Regions from separate parts of the Paenarthrobacter sp. NPDC018779 genome, predicted to be linked through region 3. Evidence: riboswitches for the same ligand, from Rfam matches in the RefSeq annotation. Region 3 holds a riboswitch; each other region holds the start of a gene.
The links. A riboswitch is a leader RNA that binds a small molecule or an ion and turns the genes downstream of it on or off. The one in region 3 is predicted to bind S-adenosylmethionine.

Region 1 (4,205 bases), on a different contig from region 3:
CCCAATCCATAGGTGGCAGCTGCGGCGCCGAGGCCGATGGCCAGCTGGCGGAGGCCGCGGCTCAGGGGAGAGGTTCCGGAGAGCAGCCCGACGACGGCGCCCGTCGCCAGCAGCGCGACGCCCACCAAGGCGCCGGAGAGGATCAGCGCGCTCCAGCCCACCACGCCGAAGACGAACGGCAGGATGGGCACGATGGCGCCGGAAGCGAAGAAGCAGAAGCTGGAAAGCGCCGCGCCCCATGCCGAACCGACCGTCTCATGCTCGTCCTCGACTTCTTCCTTTTCAGGTTGCAAGGACAAGCTCGGATCGCAGTCGCAACTGAAGAGTCCCAGCCTCTCGGCGGCGCGGTGTTCAGCAGCTTCCCGGGTCATGCCCCGCGCCAGGTACACCAGGACGAGTTCGTTGTGCTCCACGTCCAAGGACGGTGCGGCAGCCAACGTGGCCTGGGTGGGAAGGGTGGCGTTGAGCAGTTCCCGCTGCGACCGGACGGACACGTACTCGCCGGCACCCATGGACAGCGCACCCGCCAGCAGGCCGGCAACGCCACTCATCAGCACCACGGCACTGGAAACGCCCGTCGCGGCCATGCCCATCACCAGGGAAAGGTTGCTGACCAGGCCGTCGTTGGCGCCGAAAACCGCGGCGCGGAACGTGCCGGACAACCTGTTGCGGCCACGGGTTGCGAGGCCGCGGACAACTTCCTCGTGGATTTGCTCGTCGGCCACCATTGCGGGCGTGGCGTACGGGTCGGTGCCGTAGGGGGAGCGCCCCTCGGCACGTTGGGCCAAGGCGAGGACGAAGACGGAGCCGAAGTGCCGCGCGAGGAAACCGAGGAGCCGGCTGCGTGCCGACGCCGCCTTGGGCATTCCGGCGTGTTCCCCGAGCAGCTTGAGCCAGTGGGCCTCGTGCCGGCCTTCCGCTTCTGCCAGGGCAAGGAGGATCTGGCGCTCCTCACCGTCGCGGCGTTGGGCGAGTTCGCGGTAGACGGCGGCCTCGGCCCGTTCGTCTGCCAGGTACTGCCGCCAGCGCCGGACGTCCGACTGCGTGGGTGTTCGCGAGGGTTCTTCTTCGGGCCGGGAGTCCGGAGCGGGGCTCGACGGACCGTGGGATTCCTGGTGCTGTTGCACTGTTTCTCCTGGGCTTGATGGGACGGTTACGGCCCCTTTGCACCGCCCACTGTACCGCCTATTTCCGGGGATTTTTGGCTGGTATTCCTTAACAGGAATGTTCGGCATGCCTTAATTCCGAACCCTGGTGCAGCGGTGCTGCGGCCGCCGGCGACCCTCCCTTGACCCCTTCTTGAGGCGGTGCTCAGATGGATAGACAGGGGCGGGGCACTCCCCGCACATCGGTCAGTGGACCGCCTGGTGCGGCCCGTCGGACGGAGGTTGCAGCATGAGCACCGAATCACATCCCCACCACCCGGAACGGGCAACCATCGAGTCGGATCCGGCCTACGACTACAACGAGGACCAGGAAGTCGATGAGGCTTGGGCAGAGGAAGGCGAGGTGGCGGACGACGACGAGCGCATTGTGCCGCTCGATGAGGCCGAGGAAGAATTCCGCGGCGACGGCGACGAATCCTAGGCAGCCGGCACCAGGCTGAAGTGCCGCTCGCGCCCGGCAGCACGTCCGACGGCGGCAACGGTCACCGTCAGCGTTTGCGACGCGAAACACCAGCGCGTGGCGCGGACGGAGCGTGCCAACGCCGCGGCGAGGAGCCGGGGCTCAGGGTGGTGAAAGCGTTCGGTGCGGCCGCGCGCGACAATGATCACCGTGCCGTGGACGATGTCAACCACGGGAATCACCCGGACTGTCGGGGAAGGGGTTTCGGTGGCGCTGGCTTGGACGGGGCTGGCGTTGACCAAGGCCGCTTGGGATGTGCCCGCTTGGACCGTGGTTTCAGTTTGGTACGGCAAGGACTGCTCCTTGGTGGGAGTGCTCTTGCCCGCTCGGTTGTCTCTGGTCCGGGGCGGGCCGCTTCCTCATCCGAACCACCCGTGAACATGGGGTTGGTGCGTGGCCAGTCGGAGCTTGGCGCCACATCTCTTGAAGCTGCGTCCTATCCTAATGCCTCCCCTTTGTGGGGCCTGCTTGGCGTGCTCTGCGGGGGCGAATGAGCGCAGAGCGGGCCCCGCAACGGGGGTAGGTGTGTTGTGGAAGCCGGGGACTACGCAAACGGCGACGCCACCCCGCGAAGGGTGGCGCCGCCGTCGTGCATTGCCGAGGTGGCCACTGTGTGGCCGGACTTCAGGCCTTGTGGCTGCTGACCGGGTGGGCGTCCAGCGGGAGTTCATCCGAGATGGCTCCTGCAACCCGCTTGTCCCATGCCGCGCGGACTGCGGCATCGGTGGGCGGAGTGAGCAGTGAGATCACCACGAAGGTCACGAAGGAAGCTCCGAGGCCCCAGTAGATGGGATCGTTCGCGTAGACGCCGTCGGCGCTCTCGATCACACCCGTTGCGAAGAGGATCAGCAGGACCAGGGTGAGGACCGAGCCCACGGCCATGGACCAGGCTGCCGCAATGCCGGTACCGCGCTTCCACACAAGGCCGCCGAGGATGGCGACGAGGAGGCCGCCTACCAGGATGTCGTAGGCGATGGTGAGGGCAACAACAACGTCCTGGGCCGCCATGGAGATCAGCACTGCCAGGACGCCGAGGCCGAGGACCCAGTAGCGGTTCGCCTTGACGTCGTGCTCTGGGTTTTCCGTGTCGTCGGTGTTGATGGTCTTGCCGAACCAGCTGGCGACAAACGGGACAACGTCTGCGCGGGCCACCGTGGCTGCGGCAATGAGCGCACCGGACGCGGTGGACATCATTGCGGCGACGGCTGCTGCCATGACCAAGCCACCGATGCCGATGGGCAGGATGTGGGTTGCCACCTCGGCGTAGACAACGTCCTTGCCGAGGTTTGCCACGTCGATGTCCGGCAGGGCAACGCGTGCGGCGAGGCCGATCAGGGCGCCGGCCACACCGTAGAGGATGCAGTACACCCCGGCGGTCGCGCCGCCCCAGCGTGCAACCGTGGGGGTCTTTGCTGTGAAGACGCGCTGCCAGATGTCCTGGCCGATGAGGAGGCCGAGCGTGTACACCACGAAGTACGTGATGATGGTCTGCAGGCCGATGCCGTCGATCTGGAAGAAGCTCTGGTCAACGCGCTGGCGGATGCCGTCCAGGCCACCGGCGGCGTTCATGACGAACGGCAGCATCAGCAGGAAGATGCCAACGGTCTTGATGATGAACTGCACCTGGTCCGCGAGGGTGATGGACCACATGCCACCGATGGTGGAGTAGACAAGCACGATCGCGCCGCCCACGGCGATGGCCAGCCAGCGTTCCCAGTCGAAAAGGACCACGAAGATGGTGGCGTAGGCGCCGGTGGAGGTTGCGCAGAGCATGAGGGTGTAGGCAAGCATGACGATGCCGGAGGTCTGGGTGGCCTTGCTTCCATAGCGGAGGCTGAGCATCTGCGAGACCGTGTAGATCTTCAGGCGCTGGATGGTGCCGGCGAACAGCAGGCTCAACAAGAGGACGCCTGCGCCGATGGCCACCACGAGCCACATGCCGGAGATGCCGAATTTGTAGCCCAGGCCAACGCCGCCAACGGTGGATGCGCCACCCAGGACAACTGCGGCCATGGTGCCGGTGTAGAGGAACGGTCCCAGGCGGCGGCCGGCCACCAGGAAGTCGCTGTTGTTCTTGGTGCGGGACTTGCCCCACCAACCGAACGCCAGCATGGCAAGCAAATACACCACCACAATGGCGATGTTGATGAACGAAGAGTCCATGAGTGGCTCCTTGGAGCTGATGCACGGAGGTTGGGGTATTCGACGATACTCCTGCAGGGCGTCGAAGTCTCTGTGCTGACGAACGGAGGTTGGACTTGTGTTGTGTGCCTCACAGACAACACTTGTTGCCTATGAGGATATGTTGTGATGGGAGTAACAGTCAAGGTGGTTTGGTCATGGTTCCGCGGATTCTGGCTCTTTGCTGTGGCTCTACGGCTACTATTGGCTCCAATGACAGGGCCTCACGGACGGGCCTGAAAGGTTTTGTGAATGAAGGCTCTACCCGTTGAACCCAGCAATGTTCCCGTTGCCATCGGTTCCAGAATCCGTGCAGCCCGGCAGGCGCAGCGGCTTACCATCGAGCAGGTTGCAGATGCCACGGGCCTGACCAAAGGCTTCCTTAGCAGGGTGGAGCG
Region 2 (4,205 bases), on a different contig from region 3:
CGATCATGGACCAAGGAGTGGCAGCCCACATTAGAATCCCCTCACACTCCGGTCTGCTTGTTCTACTCAACTCGCTGTCGTCGGCATGACGAATCCAGAAATCCTCTCCCACGAGGCCTTGACTAAGCCGGGATGCGGAGAGCCGCCCGGCCCAGGTCTTCGTCCCCATTGCCCGCGGACTCCAGGAGGCCAACCGACTGGGATACCAGCACCGTCGCCTTGCCGCGCCGAGCAAGTTCAAGATCTTTTGCCGCCAGCCGCGTGGCATAGTCGGCTTCCACGGCGAAAACCCGCTGCGTCAGGCCTCCAATAGTTGTATGCGAAAAGACTGACCTGAGGGTGTCCTCATCCAATCCAAACGAACGCCCCACTGCGAGTCCCTCGCCCACTGCCAAAATGCCGGGAATGATGGCGGACATCACTGCGACTTTGGCCGCTGATCCAGCTCCAGGACCGCCAACGAGTGACGGCGTTCCTAGCAGCGACAACACTGGTCGAACGAGCTCGAAGGCCGACTCGTCTGCGCCGACCAACAGTCCCAGGGAGCCTTTGAGGGCAGCGTCTGAGCTACCCATGACGGGGGCATCGATAACGTGCACACCAAGAGGCACCAAGCTGTGCAATTCTGAGCTGGTCTCAGGGTGGACAGTAGACAGATCAACAAGAACAGCGCCGGCAGGCACATCGCTTGCCATGGACCTCACGACGTCGAGCACGGCGTTGTCGTCACTGAGCATGAGCAAGACGATGTCGGCATTCCTTACGGCATCCGCGGCGGTGTCGGCTACTGCCACCCCTTGCAAACCAGAAGTCTTCGCCTTGGTCCGGTTCCATACCGTAACAGCCCGACCCGTTGAAACGAGCCTGCGGGCGAAGGCCGAGCCCATTGCTCCGAGACCAATGAGAGCGACCCGCGGCTCGTTCGAGGACAAAATTTGATTGATTTCCTGTGTCATGCTTTGAGTCAACTAGTTAGAGCGCGCTCGAACACAAGCGGAACCTCAAATGGCGGCCTGGCGGTCGACGGTAGCCCGCCGTGAGCCCCGGTACAGCATAATTTTGGCGTCTATCGCCTTGAGGTGTTGTTCGGTGCGACGAAGTTGCTCTTCGACTCGGCTCCGGTGCGTTTCAAGGAGACCGACCCGCTGTTCTTCATTGCCATGGCCGTCTTGGACAAGCGCAATGTAGGCGCGCAGATCCCGCATGGGCATCCCTGTCTCTCGCAACCGCTTCAGCATACGTACCCAGCGAATATCCCGGTCACTGTACCGCCGACGCCCAGCCGAATCCCGCGGCACATCAAAGACCAGCAGGCCGTCCCTTTCGTAGTAGCGCAGTGTGTGCCGCGTAAGCCCCGTCAGCTCCGCGGCACTGGATATCGAATAGCTCACGGCTTTCCCCAATCAATAATGGCTTCCCGTTGCGAGCCTCGACCCATTTTGCAGCAGCGAGCGGTTGCCCCACCTCACCGCGACGCAGCCAGCTGAAATCCTTAAGCCCTGCCGCACGACAGGAACTCCAGCCTGGCAGTTGGGGCCGACAGTGCACCCAGCGATCTTCGACGACGGTTTGCCTAACTTGGGGCCCGCAAAGTCCTTCGCTTTTTCCATACAAAGTTGACGCGGGCGCCTCGGGGTTTTTGACGCACCGCTGCCCCTTAACAACCCGCGAGACATCAGCCGCGAAATGGGAGACACAGTTCTGATTGGAGGAAGAATGGCGGAGCCTGGTCTAATGATCGACCTCGTCGACGGACTTATTCTTGCGGTGATTTTGACCTGCGCGGTGGTCGGTGTCCGCCGCGCGAAAAAAAGAATCGGGACGAGTTTCGTTCCAGACAAAGCTTGCGAGGGGTGATGCGGTGTGTCGTCATCTTCCTTTTCGGGTTGAGCAAATGTTGCTCCCAGGACAGCCGGCGAAGTGATGACAGCACTCGGAGCGCTTTCTTGGTACAGCTGGCGGTAAGAGGCCAGGCCGGCGAGGCAATCGTTACGCTGTGCGCCCTCCGTTGACGTGCGGTTTCGTCCGGTAACGCCGCAAGACATTCCGTTTGTTGGCACACACTGAACCGCCCTAGATTCGTGCCATAGGTCAAGAGACAGCACGCGAAGGTCCGGCTGGTGCTGCGGCAACCCTCAGGCATTGAAGTGGCAGGGTGCTCCGGAAACAGACCTGGCCGCGTCTGCGGCAAGTCAATGTCGAGCCGGCTGTCTGCGGCCCCTGAAGCGGGAGGAGCCGCGTGAGCGCGCCGCAAACACTAGCCGAACCAGCAAAGGTCAGCCTGTTCCAGCCCATCACCTTGGGCGCCCGGACGTTCAAGAACAGGCTGTGGCTCTCGCCAATGTGCCAGTACTCCGCCGAAGACGGTGTTCCCGGCCAGTGGCACCTGGTCCATCTCGGCGCCAGAGCCAAAGGCGGTTTCGGGCTGATCTTCGCCGAAGCCACGGCGATCTCCCCGGAAGCGCGGATCTCGCTCGGCGACACCGGCCTCTGGAATGACCGCCAGGAACAGGCTTGGGCCAACATTGTTGATTTCGTCCACGAGCGTGGCACCAAAATCGGCATCCAGTTGTCCCATGCCGGCCGGAAAGCGTCCCTGCGCACTCCGTGGGATGCCGAACCGGGCGCCCTGCCCGTCGAGGAAGGCGGCTGGACAACGCTTTCTGCCTCCCCCATAGCCTTCCCCGGATCGCCGGAACCTTCGCAGGCCACTGGAGCCCAGCTCGAGGGCATCGTGGACGATTTCGCGTCCAGCGCCGTGCGCGCCCGCGGTGCCGGGTTCGACGTCGTCGAAATCCAGGCAGGGCACGGCTTCCTGCTCCATTCCTTCCTCTCGCCACTGTCCAACGAGCGCACGGACCAGTACGGCGGTTCGCTCCGGAATCGGGCAAAGCTGCTTCTGGACGTCGTGGAGGCGGTGAAAGAGGTCCTGGGCCCCACGGGTCCGTCTTTGTTCGTCCGGCTTTCCGCCACGGATTGGCTGGAACACGGATTGACGGTCCACGACACGGCCGACGTGTCTGCTTGGTTGCGGGAGCGCGGCGTGGATCTGGTGGATGTCTCGAGCGGTGGACTGCTCCCCGCCGACATTCCGTTGGGCCCCGGGTATCAGGTCCCGCTCGCCCAGCACATCGCCGCCAAAGCGGACGTACCGGTTGCCGCCGTCGGACTCATCACTTCGCCGCAGGAAGCGGAAGAAATCGTCGCCTCGGGAACTGCCGACGCGGTTTTCGTCGGGCGCGCGGGGCTGGCGGACCCAGGCTTCGGACTGCGGGCCGCGCACGAACTAGGCCACCAACCGGCAGAGCAACTCTGGCAGAAGCAATACGTACGCGCGATCTGGAAGTAGGGGATTTCCATGAGCAAGTTTGCACTCGGCATCGAACTCGACGGCGACGGAGCCCATCCCTCCGCGTGGCGCCACGCCAAGCACCCACCGACGGAGCTGTTAACTCCTGAACGGTTCGCCGCCGTCGCGTCCACGGCAGAAGCTGCGGGTTTCACCTTCGCCACGTTCCGCGACAGCAGCGGGCAAGGCAGCCCGAACGTGACGGGCCGCCTGGACACCGTGGAAGTTGCCGCGTTCGTCGCGGCGTCGACCGGCCGGCTCGGTCTGGTTCCAGCCGTCAACACCATCCATGCTGAGCCTTCCCACCTGGCCAATCAGCTCAGCAGCCTGGATTGGGCATCCAGGGGCCGCTCGGGCTGGCTGGCTGAAGCGCGGGAATCACCGGCCATTGCGGCGGCCTACGGTTCTGAGCCGGTCCTCGACCAGCACGCGGTCCAGCGCGAAGGGGCCGAGGTAGTGGCTGCTACGCGCCGGTTGTGGGACACGTGGGAGGACGGCGTGTTCATCGCCGACGCCGCGAACAACCGCTTCCTTGACCTGGACAAGTTCCATTACGCGGACTTCAAAGGCGAGTTCTTCTCCATCAAGGGCCCGTCCATCACTTCCCGCCCGCCGCAGGGCCAGCCCGTGGTGTTCGGCCGCCAAGGTGAGCTGGCGGCGGAACTGCCGGACGCCGTCGTCGTCAGTGCCGACAGCCTCGCGGGCATCGCCGCCGCGGCCGGGGAAGAACGACGGCGGGGCGTCCTTCGCGTCGTCGCGGACCTTGAGGTAGTGCTCGACGCCGGTGGCTCACCAGCGCAGGAACGACTCGACCGCTTGGACGCGGCTTCGCCCTGGCCGGCCTCGCCGGACGTGT
Region 3 (4,205 bases):
GGTCAATGCCCTCACAGGTGCCGAACGGGCAACCGGCGGGGTCAATGCCGTCACAGGCCGCGGACGCCACACCTCGTCCTCTGCCTTGGCCCTCAAACTGGCGGACGCTCCTTCCGGCAGTTGGATCATCGACACCCCGGGCATCCGTTCGTTCGGCCTGGCCCACGTGGACGCGGACCGCATCCTGCATTCCTTCCCCGACCTGGAGCCTGGCACGGAAGCCTGCGACCGCGGCTGCAAGCATGACGCCAGTGCAGTGAACTGCGGGCTGGACGAGTGGGTCAACCAAGGCAACGCCGGCCCCTCAGGCGTAGCCCGGCTGGCTTCGCTCAGGCGCCTGCTCGGTGCCGACCCCCGCCTGGAGGCCAAGGAAACCAAGGAATTGGGCATCGTCAACTGAAGGTCGGAGCCCCACCTCCCCCGGCGCGTGAACGATTCGCGATAGTTTGGTGGCATGACCCAACCCGTTTCCAGCTACAACGATGACTTGCGATTGGCCCATGTCCTGGCCGATTCCGTGGACGCCCAGACCATGGACCGGTTCAAGGCCCTGGACCTGCAGATCGAAACCAAACCCGACCTGACGCCGGTCACGGATGCGGACAAGGCCGCCGAGGAAGCCATCCGCGGACAGTTGTCCCGTTCACGCCCCCGCGATGCCGTCCTCGGCGAGGAATTCGGAAGCAGCGGCCACGGTTCGCGGCGCTGGGTCATCGACCCCATCGACGGCACCAAGAATTTCGTCAGGGGCGTCCCCGTGTGGGCAACCCTGATCGCCCTGATCGACGAAGGCGAACCGGTGGTGGGCGTGGTCAGCGCACCAGCCTTGGGCAAGCGCTGGTGGGCGGCCAAAAGCATGGGCGCCTACATGGGCCGCTCGTTGGCCTCGGCCACCCGGCTGAAGGTTTCCAACGTTTCCACGCTCGCGGACGCGTCCATGTCCTACTCGAGCCTCTCCGGCTGGAAGGAACGCGGCAACCTTGACGAGTTCCTCGGCCTCACCGAGGACATTTGGCGCACGCGCGCCTACGGGGACTTCTGGTCCTACTGCCTGGTGGCCGAAGGCGCCGTGGACATCGCCTGCGAGCCCGAACTGAACCTCTATGACATGGCGGCGCTCGTACCGATCGTCACGGAGGCCGGTGGCAGGTTCACTTCCCTGGAAGGTGAGGATGGCCCCTTCGGCGGAAACGCACTGGCAACCAACTCGATCCTGCACTCCGAGGTCCTGAAGCGCCTCAATCCGGGAATCGACGATCTCCTCTGAATTTTCGACGGCGGGCACCTCCCCTGGGAGGTGCCCGCCGCACTTTATTCGCCAAAACTGCCATTTCCGCATCCTTCGTAACAATGTGCTTAACAAAGTGGACGGCTTTGTGTCCGGCGTGCGGGGTGCCTTAATGTCTACTACAGGTCACGAGTGCCAGCGCTAAACCCCGGTTTGCTGGCCGGCAACCCTCCATTCGCGGTGGGGTGCCCCGGGTGACGACCAGGCCGGTCCGGAACGGATGCGGCAAGCGCGGATCCCCCGCAAGGGGGTCCCTCTTGAGTGAGGTCCCATGAGCACTGTTACGTTCGAATCCACCGTCCTTCCCACTGTGACGCAGGAAGCCGCGGCCGCCAGGCCCCTTGCCGCGGTGACTGGCGCAGAACTGCAGGCCCCGCTGATCCAAGGCGGCCACGTCCGCTACGCCAACCTCGACTACGGAGCTTCCGCACCGGCGCTGACCATCGTGTCCGCGTACCTGAATGAGGTCCTGCCGTACTACGCGAGCGTGCACCGCGGTGCCGGCTTCGCTTCCCAAATCAGCACGTCGGTCTATGAAAACTCCCGCGACATCGTGCGCGACTTCGTCGGCGGACGCCCCGACGACTCCGTCATCTTCACCCGCAACACCACCGACTCCCTGAACCTGCTGGCCGGCTGCCTTCCGCAGATCGACGGTACGCCAACCGGCGAGGTCCTGTACCTGGACATCGAACACCACGCCAACCTGCTGCCGTGGCAGGGCGTACCGCACCGCAGCGTCGTGGCCGCTTCCACTCTTGCTGCGACCATCGCCAACCTGCGCCACGAGCTGGCCCAAGGCGGAGTCTCCCTGCTCGCAGTCACCGGCGCCTCCAACGTGACAGGTGAAATCCTGCCCATCGCGGAACTGGCCTCCCTTGCCCACGAATTCGGTGCCCGCATCGTGGTTGACGCTGCCCAGCTCGCACCGCACCGCCGGATCAACATCGCCGAAGCTGACGTGGACTACGTGGTCTTCTCCGGCCACAAACTGTACGCACCCTTCGGTGCCGGCGTAGTAGTAGGCCGTCCCGATTGGCTCGACGCCGGAACGCCGCACCTTGCCGGCGGTGGCGCAGTCCGTGAAGCCCGTCTGGACTCCGTCAGTTGGGCGACGGGTCCGGCCCGCCATGAAGGTGGATCCCCCAACGTCCTCGGCGCCGCCACCTTGGCCCGGGCCACGCAGGTCCTGGCCGGCCTTGACCAGCAAGCCTGGCACGACCACGAGGCCGCCATCCGCTCCTTCCTTGTGGAGGGCCTGCAGGCCATCGATGGGGTCACCGTCCACCAGATCTTCAGCGATTCCACGGACACCATCGGCGTGGTCAACTTCTCGGTGGAGGGATTCGACGCCGGCCTGGTTGCCGCCTACCTGTCCGCGGAACACGGAGTGGGCCTTCGCGATGGCCGGTTCTGCGCACACCCGCTCCTCAAGCGCCTGGGCCTGCCGTCCGGTTCCCTTCGCGCCAGCTTCGGCGTGGGCTCCCGGCTGGAGGACGCTGCCCGGCTGCTCAAGGGAATCCAGGAGCTGAAGGGTACCGGGTTGGGCTGGGACTACGTGGTGGACGAGGGCCGCTGGGTTCCCGCGAACGACCACCGCAGCTACCCCGAATGGGCCCCCAACACTCCAGGTACCGCGGGCGCTGCTCCCTGCACCGTGGACTGACCTCACTTTGCCGGAACCCGGCCAGCCCTGCCTTGCTGTAAATTCGTAGGGTATTTCCGGCGTTCGCGGTAAAGGAGTCTGTACACACCATGCGGTCCCAAGGCCCTTCCAGCGGTACGCGACAACCCGGCGGTCCCAAGCTGCACGCGGTCCGGCGCAAGGAACTGGGGCAAAGTTTCCAGGATGGCGGCGAGCACTACCATGTGGTGCGTCCCGGCTACCCTGCAGACTCCGTGGATTGGCTCCTTCCTGCCGGAGCGAAGTCCGCGGCCGACATCGGCGCGGGCACGGGGAAATTCACCACGCTGCTCGTGGACCGCGGCCTTGAGGTGGCCGCCGTCGATCCTTCCACGGACATGCTGGCGCAGTTGCGCCTGTCGTGCCCCAAGGTCAATGCGTTGGAGGGCACCGCCGAGGCGAGCGGACTGGCGGACTCAGCTTTCGACGTCGTCAGTGTTGCCCAGGCCTGGCATTGGTGCGATCCCGTCAAAGCCAGCACGGAAATCGCCCGGGTGCTCCGTCCGCATGGCGTCCTGGGCCTGATCTGGAACCAATTGGATACTTCCGTCCCCTGGGTGCACCGCCTTTCACGCATCATGCATGCCGGCGACGTACACAAACCGGGCTTCCGGCCGGCCATCGGTCCGGAGTTCACCGGTTTGGAATGCCATGTCACCCATTGGGAGGACCCGGTGTCCCCCGAGGACATCATGGAATTGACCAAGTCGCGCAGCTATTACCTTCGAGCCAACGAGGCTACCCGTGCCAAGGTCATGGGAAACCTGGAGTGGTACCTCTACGAACACCTCGGCCACGCCCCTGGCCAAACCCTGGCCCTGCCGTACGTGACGCAGACGTGGCGGGCCCGCAAGGCCTGAGGCGCCCTGCCACGGTAGGCTTGGAGCGTGAAGACCAGTACGCCCTCCTCCTCGATCGAGGACTACGTCAAGGTCATCTACTCCTTCACTGAGTGGCAGGACAAGCCCATCACGTCCTCCCAGCTGGCCCAACGGCTGGGCGTAGCCAATTCCTCGGTGTCCGAAATGGTGCGCAAGCTCAAGGACCAAGGCCTGGTGGACCACCAGCCCTACAGCGCCATCCGCCTGACGCCCGACGGCATGCGTCTGGCCTTGGCCATGGTGCGGAGGCACCGGCTCATCGAGACGTACCTTGTGGAGGAACTCGGCTACCGCTGGGACGAGGTCCACGACGAAGCGGAAATGTTGGAGCACGCAGTCTCGGACACCTTCA
Region 4 (4,205 bases), on a different contig from region 3:
GAACTCTCCGCGGTCCTGGAAGAAGCGGGGTTCCCGGGCAAAGGACTGGGCTTCGTGTACCACCTGATGCACGCAGAGATCAGCCGGATCCTGGTCAGCGGAACGCCTGTCCGTTCTTCCGGGGGTGCCCTCAAGCAGACGTACGCGCTGTTCGGGGAACGGGTGCCCGAGCCTGGGCCTGACGCCTTGGACGCCGATGGACGGGACCAGGCACTGGGCCAGTTGGCCTTGCGGTACTTCAGCAGCCGTGGACCGGCCACGGTCAAGGATTGCTCGGCGTGGTCCGGCCTGACCATGAAGGACGTGAAGCGTGGCCTCGACGTAGCCGGCCACGTTGCCCCGGGGTCCCTGGCCGCACTCCGGATCGAGGGGCTGGACTTCCATCTGGCAGCGGAGGATGTTGCCGGCATGGAACGGTCCGGGTCCGCCCCGGAGTCTGACTCAGGGCCGGGGACTGGCTCAGGTCCGGACGCGGCGCTCCCCCGGGTGGACCTCATCCAGTGCTACGACGAGTACGTCATGGGCTACTCCCAGTCCCGGCACTACCTCGGCGGCGTGGCACCCTACTTCCCGGAAAACGGCGGCCCCATGCACGTTGTCCTGCTGGATGGCAGGCTGGCCGGCTGGTGGCGGCACGGATTCGCCGGCAACACCTGCGAACTCGACGTGCGGATGAACCAGCCCGCCACGCCCGCCGTCCAGCGGGCCCTCGAGGCGGAAGTGGACCGGTACGGCAGGTTCCTGGGCATGGAAGCCCGGCTGGCCTGACGGCAATGCCCGTTGGACAGCCGGCCCAGTGCCTGGCCTAGGCGAAGAAGGACTCCCGCAACTGCGCCGAGAGCTGCCCGATCTCCGTGAGGAAGCCGTCGTGGCCGATCGGTGCCTCGATCACATGCACCGGAACGTCACCCGGCAGCGCCGCCGCAAGTTCGCGGGACTGCGCCGGGAAGTACAGCCGGTCCGTGTCCACCGCTGCGATGAAGAACTCGGCCGTGGTGCGCTCCAGCGCTTCCTCCAAGGAGCCGCGCCCCCGGGTGACATCGTGGCTCATGAGGGCCTCGGTGATGGCGATGTAACTGTTGGCGTCGAAGCGGCGCACCAGCTTGGTCCCCTGATGGTCGAGGTAGCTTTCCACCTGGTAGCGACCACGCTTCCCCAGGATGGCTGCGGCGAGCGGGGTTTCCTGGTGCTGCGCTTCGCGGCCGAAACGGACATCCAATTCCAAGGCTGAACGGTAGGTGATGTGGGCGATCCTGCGGGCCAGGGCGAGGCCGGCCTCGGGCGCGGCACCCTGGTAGTAGTCGCCGTCGTTGAAGTTGGGGTCCTGGCGGATGGCGAGCGTCTGCGACTGGGCAAAGGCGATCTGTTCCGCGGTGCTGTAGGCACCCACGGACACCACCGCACAGCGCTTGACCCGTTCCGGGAACGTGACGGCCCATTCGAGAGCACGGGCACCTCCCATGGAACCGCCCAGGACGGAGTGCCAGGCACGGATCCCCAAGGCATCGGCGAGGCGGGACTCGGCCTCGGTAGTGTCACGCAGGGTGACCAGCGGGAAGCGGGAACCCCACGGCCGTCCATCGGGCGCGGCCGAGGAGGGCCCCGTACTGCCGTAGCAACCACCAACGATGTTGATGGAGATGACGAAGAACCGGTTGGTATCGATCGTGGCGCCGGGCCCAACCAGTTGTTCCCACCAGCCATCCTCGTCCGTGGCACCACGGGCCACGTGGGTGCTACCGGTCAGGGCATGCTCCACCAGCACGGCGTTCGAGGCATCGGCGTTCAATTGGCCCCATGTTTCGTAGGCCAACACAACATCGGGAAGGAAACCGCCGGCTTCGAGTTCCAGCGGGCCCACATGGGCGAACTTGACGGTTCCGTCGGCTTCCTCGGATGTGGGAAGGGCTGTAGCAGTAATGGTCATTCCTTTGACACCTAACCTCGCGCTTGCCCACCGCCTTTCGTGCGGCAGGCCAGGTCCTCACCCGGGGCACCCCACCGCGGAGGAGGGTTGCCGGCCAGCAAGCCGGGGCTGTCACTGGCACTCATGACCTAATACGTAAGAGTCTAGGAAGAACACAGCCGTTCTGGCGAAGAATGTGACAGCTGTGTGACGGTTTGGGGCATCTTCGTTCAGTAACGAGCGCCCGGTGGCGCCGCCCAGCGAATAATCGTCGGCCGGGAGGCGCCACCGTATTTCACGGCAGTTCCGTTGTCAGGCGCCCTTGGCTGCGCGGAAACCGGCTTCGAGGTCGGCGAGGATGTCGTCCACGTGCTCGACGCCCACCGCGAGGCGGACCAGTCCCGGAGTAACGCCGGCAATGGCCTGCTGTTCAACCGTGAGCTGGCTGTGGGTGGTGGACGCGGGGTGGATCACCAGGGACCGGACATCGCCGATGTTGGCAACGTGCGAGTGCAGTTCCAGGGCGTCCACGAACCGCTTGCCCGCTTCCACGCCGCCCTTGATGCTGAATGCGACAACCGCGCCAGTACCGCGGGGGCCGTACTTGCGGCCACGCTCAAACCAGGGGCTGGACGGCAGCCCCGCAAAGGCGACGGATTCGACGTCGTCATGGGCTTCCAGCCATTCGGCCACTTTGGTGGCGTTCGCGACGTGGCGCTCCACGCGCAGGCTCAGGGTTTCCAGGCCCTGGGCGATGAGGAAGGCGTTGAAGGGCGAAACCGCCGAGCCGAGGTCTCGCAGCAACTGGACGCGGGCCTTGAGGATGTAGGAAAGGTTGGCGCCGAGCGCGCCGTCCTTGCCGAGGTCGCGGGCGTAGACCAGACCGTTGTAGCTGGGGTCCGGGGTGTTGAAGTTGAGGAAGCGTTCCGGATCCTGGCCGAAATCGAAGTTTCCGGAGTCCACAATGACGCCGGCAATCGCTGCGCCGTGCCCGCCCAGGTACTTGGTGGCCGAGTGGACCACGATGTCCGCGCCCCATTCGATGGGACGGATCAGGTACGGCGTGGAAAGGGTGTTGTCCACGATCAGCGGGACGCCGGCTTCGTGGGCCACCTTCGCGATGCCCTCGATGTCCAGGACGTCCTGGCGCGGGTTGGAAACCACTTCGCCGAAGAACAGCTTGGTGTTCGGCTGGACGGCGTTGCGCCACTGCTCCAGGTTGTCCGGATCCTCGACGAACGTCACGGAGATCCCGAACTTCTTCAGGGTGTGGGCCAGCAGGTTGTAGGTTCCGCCGTAAAGGCTGGGGCTGGCCACCACATGGTCGCCGGCCTCGGCGATGTTGAGGATGGCGAAGGTTTCTGCGGCCTGCCCGGAGCTGAGGAGCAGGGCACCCAGGCCGCCCTCGAGGCTGGCGATCCGCTGCTCCACGGCATCCTGGGTGGGGTTGCCGATCCTTGTGTAGATGGGTGCCAGCTCGGCCAGGGCGAAGCGGTTGGCGGCACTCTCGGCGCTCGGGAACACAAAGGACGTGGTCTGGTAGATCGGAAGCGAGCGGGCACCGGTGGCGGAATCGGGTTCCTGGCCTGCGTGGATCTGGCGGGTTTCGAAAGACCATCCTTGGGACATTGCGTTCTCCTCTTCGTGGCGCATGGGTTTGCGGTGGACAGTGGGTGCTTGGAACTGCGGCCAGTCTAGGAAGGCTCCGCGGCAATGCACAGCTTTGTGACGAAGACAGTATTTTTCGGTCCTTGGGCGTCATTCCGGCGTCCCGCCATGACGCCCGACGCGGCCCTTCGATAACATCCCACCTTGGTTAGGCTTGACTTAGCTGAGACCCGAATCACAAAGTGCCAAGATGAAGCCATGCGCATGGATCACGTCTCTTACGCTTGTGAACGAGATGGCCTTCTGGCCACGACAGAACGAATTTCCGCAGCATTGGGAGTGGACGCAGTCCGGGGCGGAGTGCATCCGCGCTTTGGTACCCGGAACATGATCATTCCCCTCGCGGACAACAAATACCTTGAAGTGGTGGAGGTCCTGGACCACCCCGCTTCGGATAAGGCACCCTTCGGCCAGGCAGTCCGGGCACGCTCGGCAGCCGGCGGCGGTTGGATGGGCTGGTGCGTCGCCGTTGACGACCTCGCTCCGTTCGAAGAACGCCTTGGCCGTTCCGCAGTCCCCGGCAACCGCAAGTTCCCCGACGGCCGCGAACTCGTGTGGCAGCAGATCGGCATCCTCGGCTTGATCGCCGATCCCCAGGTGCCGTACCTGCTCAAGTGGGAAGGCGATCCCG

Region 1: linked by a shared signal. The riboswitch ahead of ACH488_RS06760 (hypothetical protein) and the one ahead of ACH488_RS03740 (aminotransferase class V-fold PLP-dependent enzyme) in region 3 are both predicted to bind S-adenosylmethionine.
Region 2: linked by a shared signal. The riboswitch ahead of ACH488_RS04685 (NADH:flavin oxidoreductase/NADH oxidase) and the one ahead of ACH488_RS03740 (aminotransferase class V-fold PLP-dependent enzyme) in region 3 are both predicted to bind S-adenosylmethionine.
Region 4: linked by a shared signal. The riboswitch ahead of ACH488_RS09790 (homoserine O-acetyltransferase) and the one ahead of ACH488_RS03740 (aminotransferase class V-fold PLP-dependent enzyme) in region 3 are both predicted to bind S-adenosylmethionine.

Annotation. Positions count from the first base shown of each region.
Region 1 is NZ_JBIRZS010000004.1:105,117-109,321, reverse strand. Features, by position in the region: gene ACH488_RS06770 (VIT1/CCC1 family protein) at 1-1,127, opposite strand, end outside; gene ACH488_RS06765 (hypothetical protein) at 1,396-1,587, shown strand; gene ACH488_RS06760 (hypothetical protein) at 1,584-1,919, opposite strand; SAM riboswitch class IV at 1,936-2,055, opposite strand; gene ACH488_RS06755 (sodium:solute symporter) at 2,251-3,789, opposite strand; gene ACH488_RS06750 (helix-turn-helix domain-containing protein) at 4,060-4,205, shown strand, end outside.
Region 2 is NZ_JBIRZS010000003.1:41,292-45,496, forward strand. Features, by position in the region: partial or broken gene ACH488_RS04665 (hypothetical protein) at 1-126, shown strand, start outside; gene ACH488_RS04670 (NAD(P)-dependent oxidoreductase) at 123-956, opposite strand; gene ACH488_RS04675 (MerR family transcriptional regulator) at 1,002-1,391, opposite strand; gene ACH488_RS04680 (hypothetical protein) at 1,735-1,857, shown strand; SAM riboswitch class IV at 2,090-2,200, shown strand; gene ACH488_RS04685 (NADH:flavin oxidoreductase/NADH oxidase) at 2,240-3,349, shown strand; gene ACH488_RS04690 (LLM class flavin-dependent oxidoreductase) at 3,359-4,205, shown strand, end outside.
Region 3 is NZ_JBIRZS010000002.1:307,330-311,534, reverse strand. Features, by position in the region: gene ACH488_RS03750 (ribosome small subunit-dependent GTPase A) at 1-400, shown strand, start outside; gene hisN (histidinol-phosphatase) at 455-1,267, shown strand; SAM riboswitch class IV at 1,413-1,526, shown strand; gene ACH488_RS03740 (aminotransferase class V-fold PLP-dependent enzyme) at 1,560-2,954, shown strand; gene ACH488_RS03735 (class I SAM-dependent methyltransferase) at 3,044-3,832, shown strand; gene ACH488_RS03730 (metal-dependent transcriptional regulator) at 3,860-4,205, shown strand, end outside.
Region 4 is NZ_JBIRZS010000007.1:427-4,631, reverse strand. Features, by position in the region: gene ACH488_RS09795 (winged helix DNA-binding domain-containing protein) at 1-768, shown strand, start outside; gene ACH488_RS09790 (homoserine O-acetyltransferase) at 806-1,927, opposite strand; SAM riboswitch class IV at 1,942-2,056, opposite strand; gene ACH488_RS09785 (bifunctional o-acetylhomoserine/o-acetylserine sulfhydrylase) at 2,219-3,559, opposite strand; gene ACH488_RS09780 (VOC family protein) at 3,773-4,205, shown strand, end outside.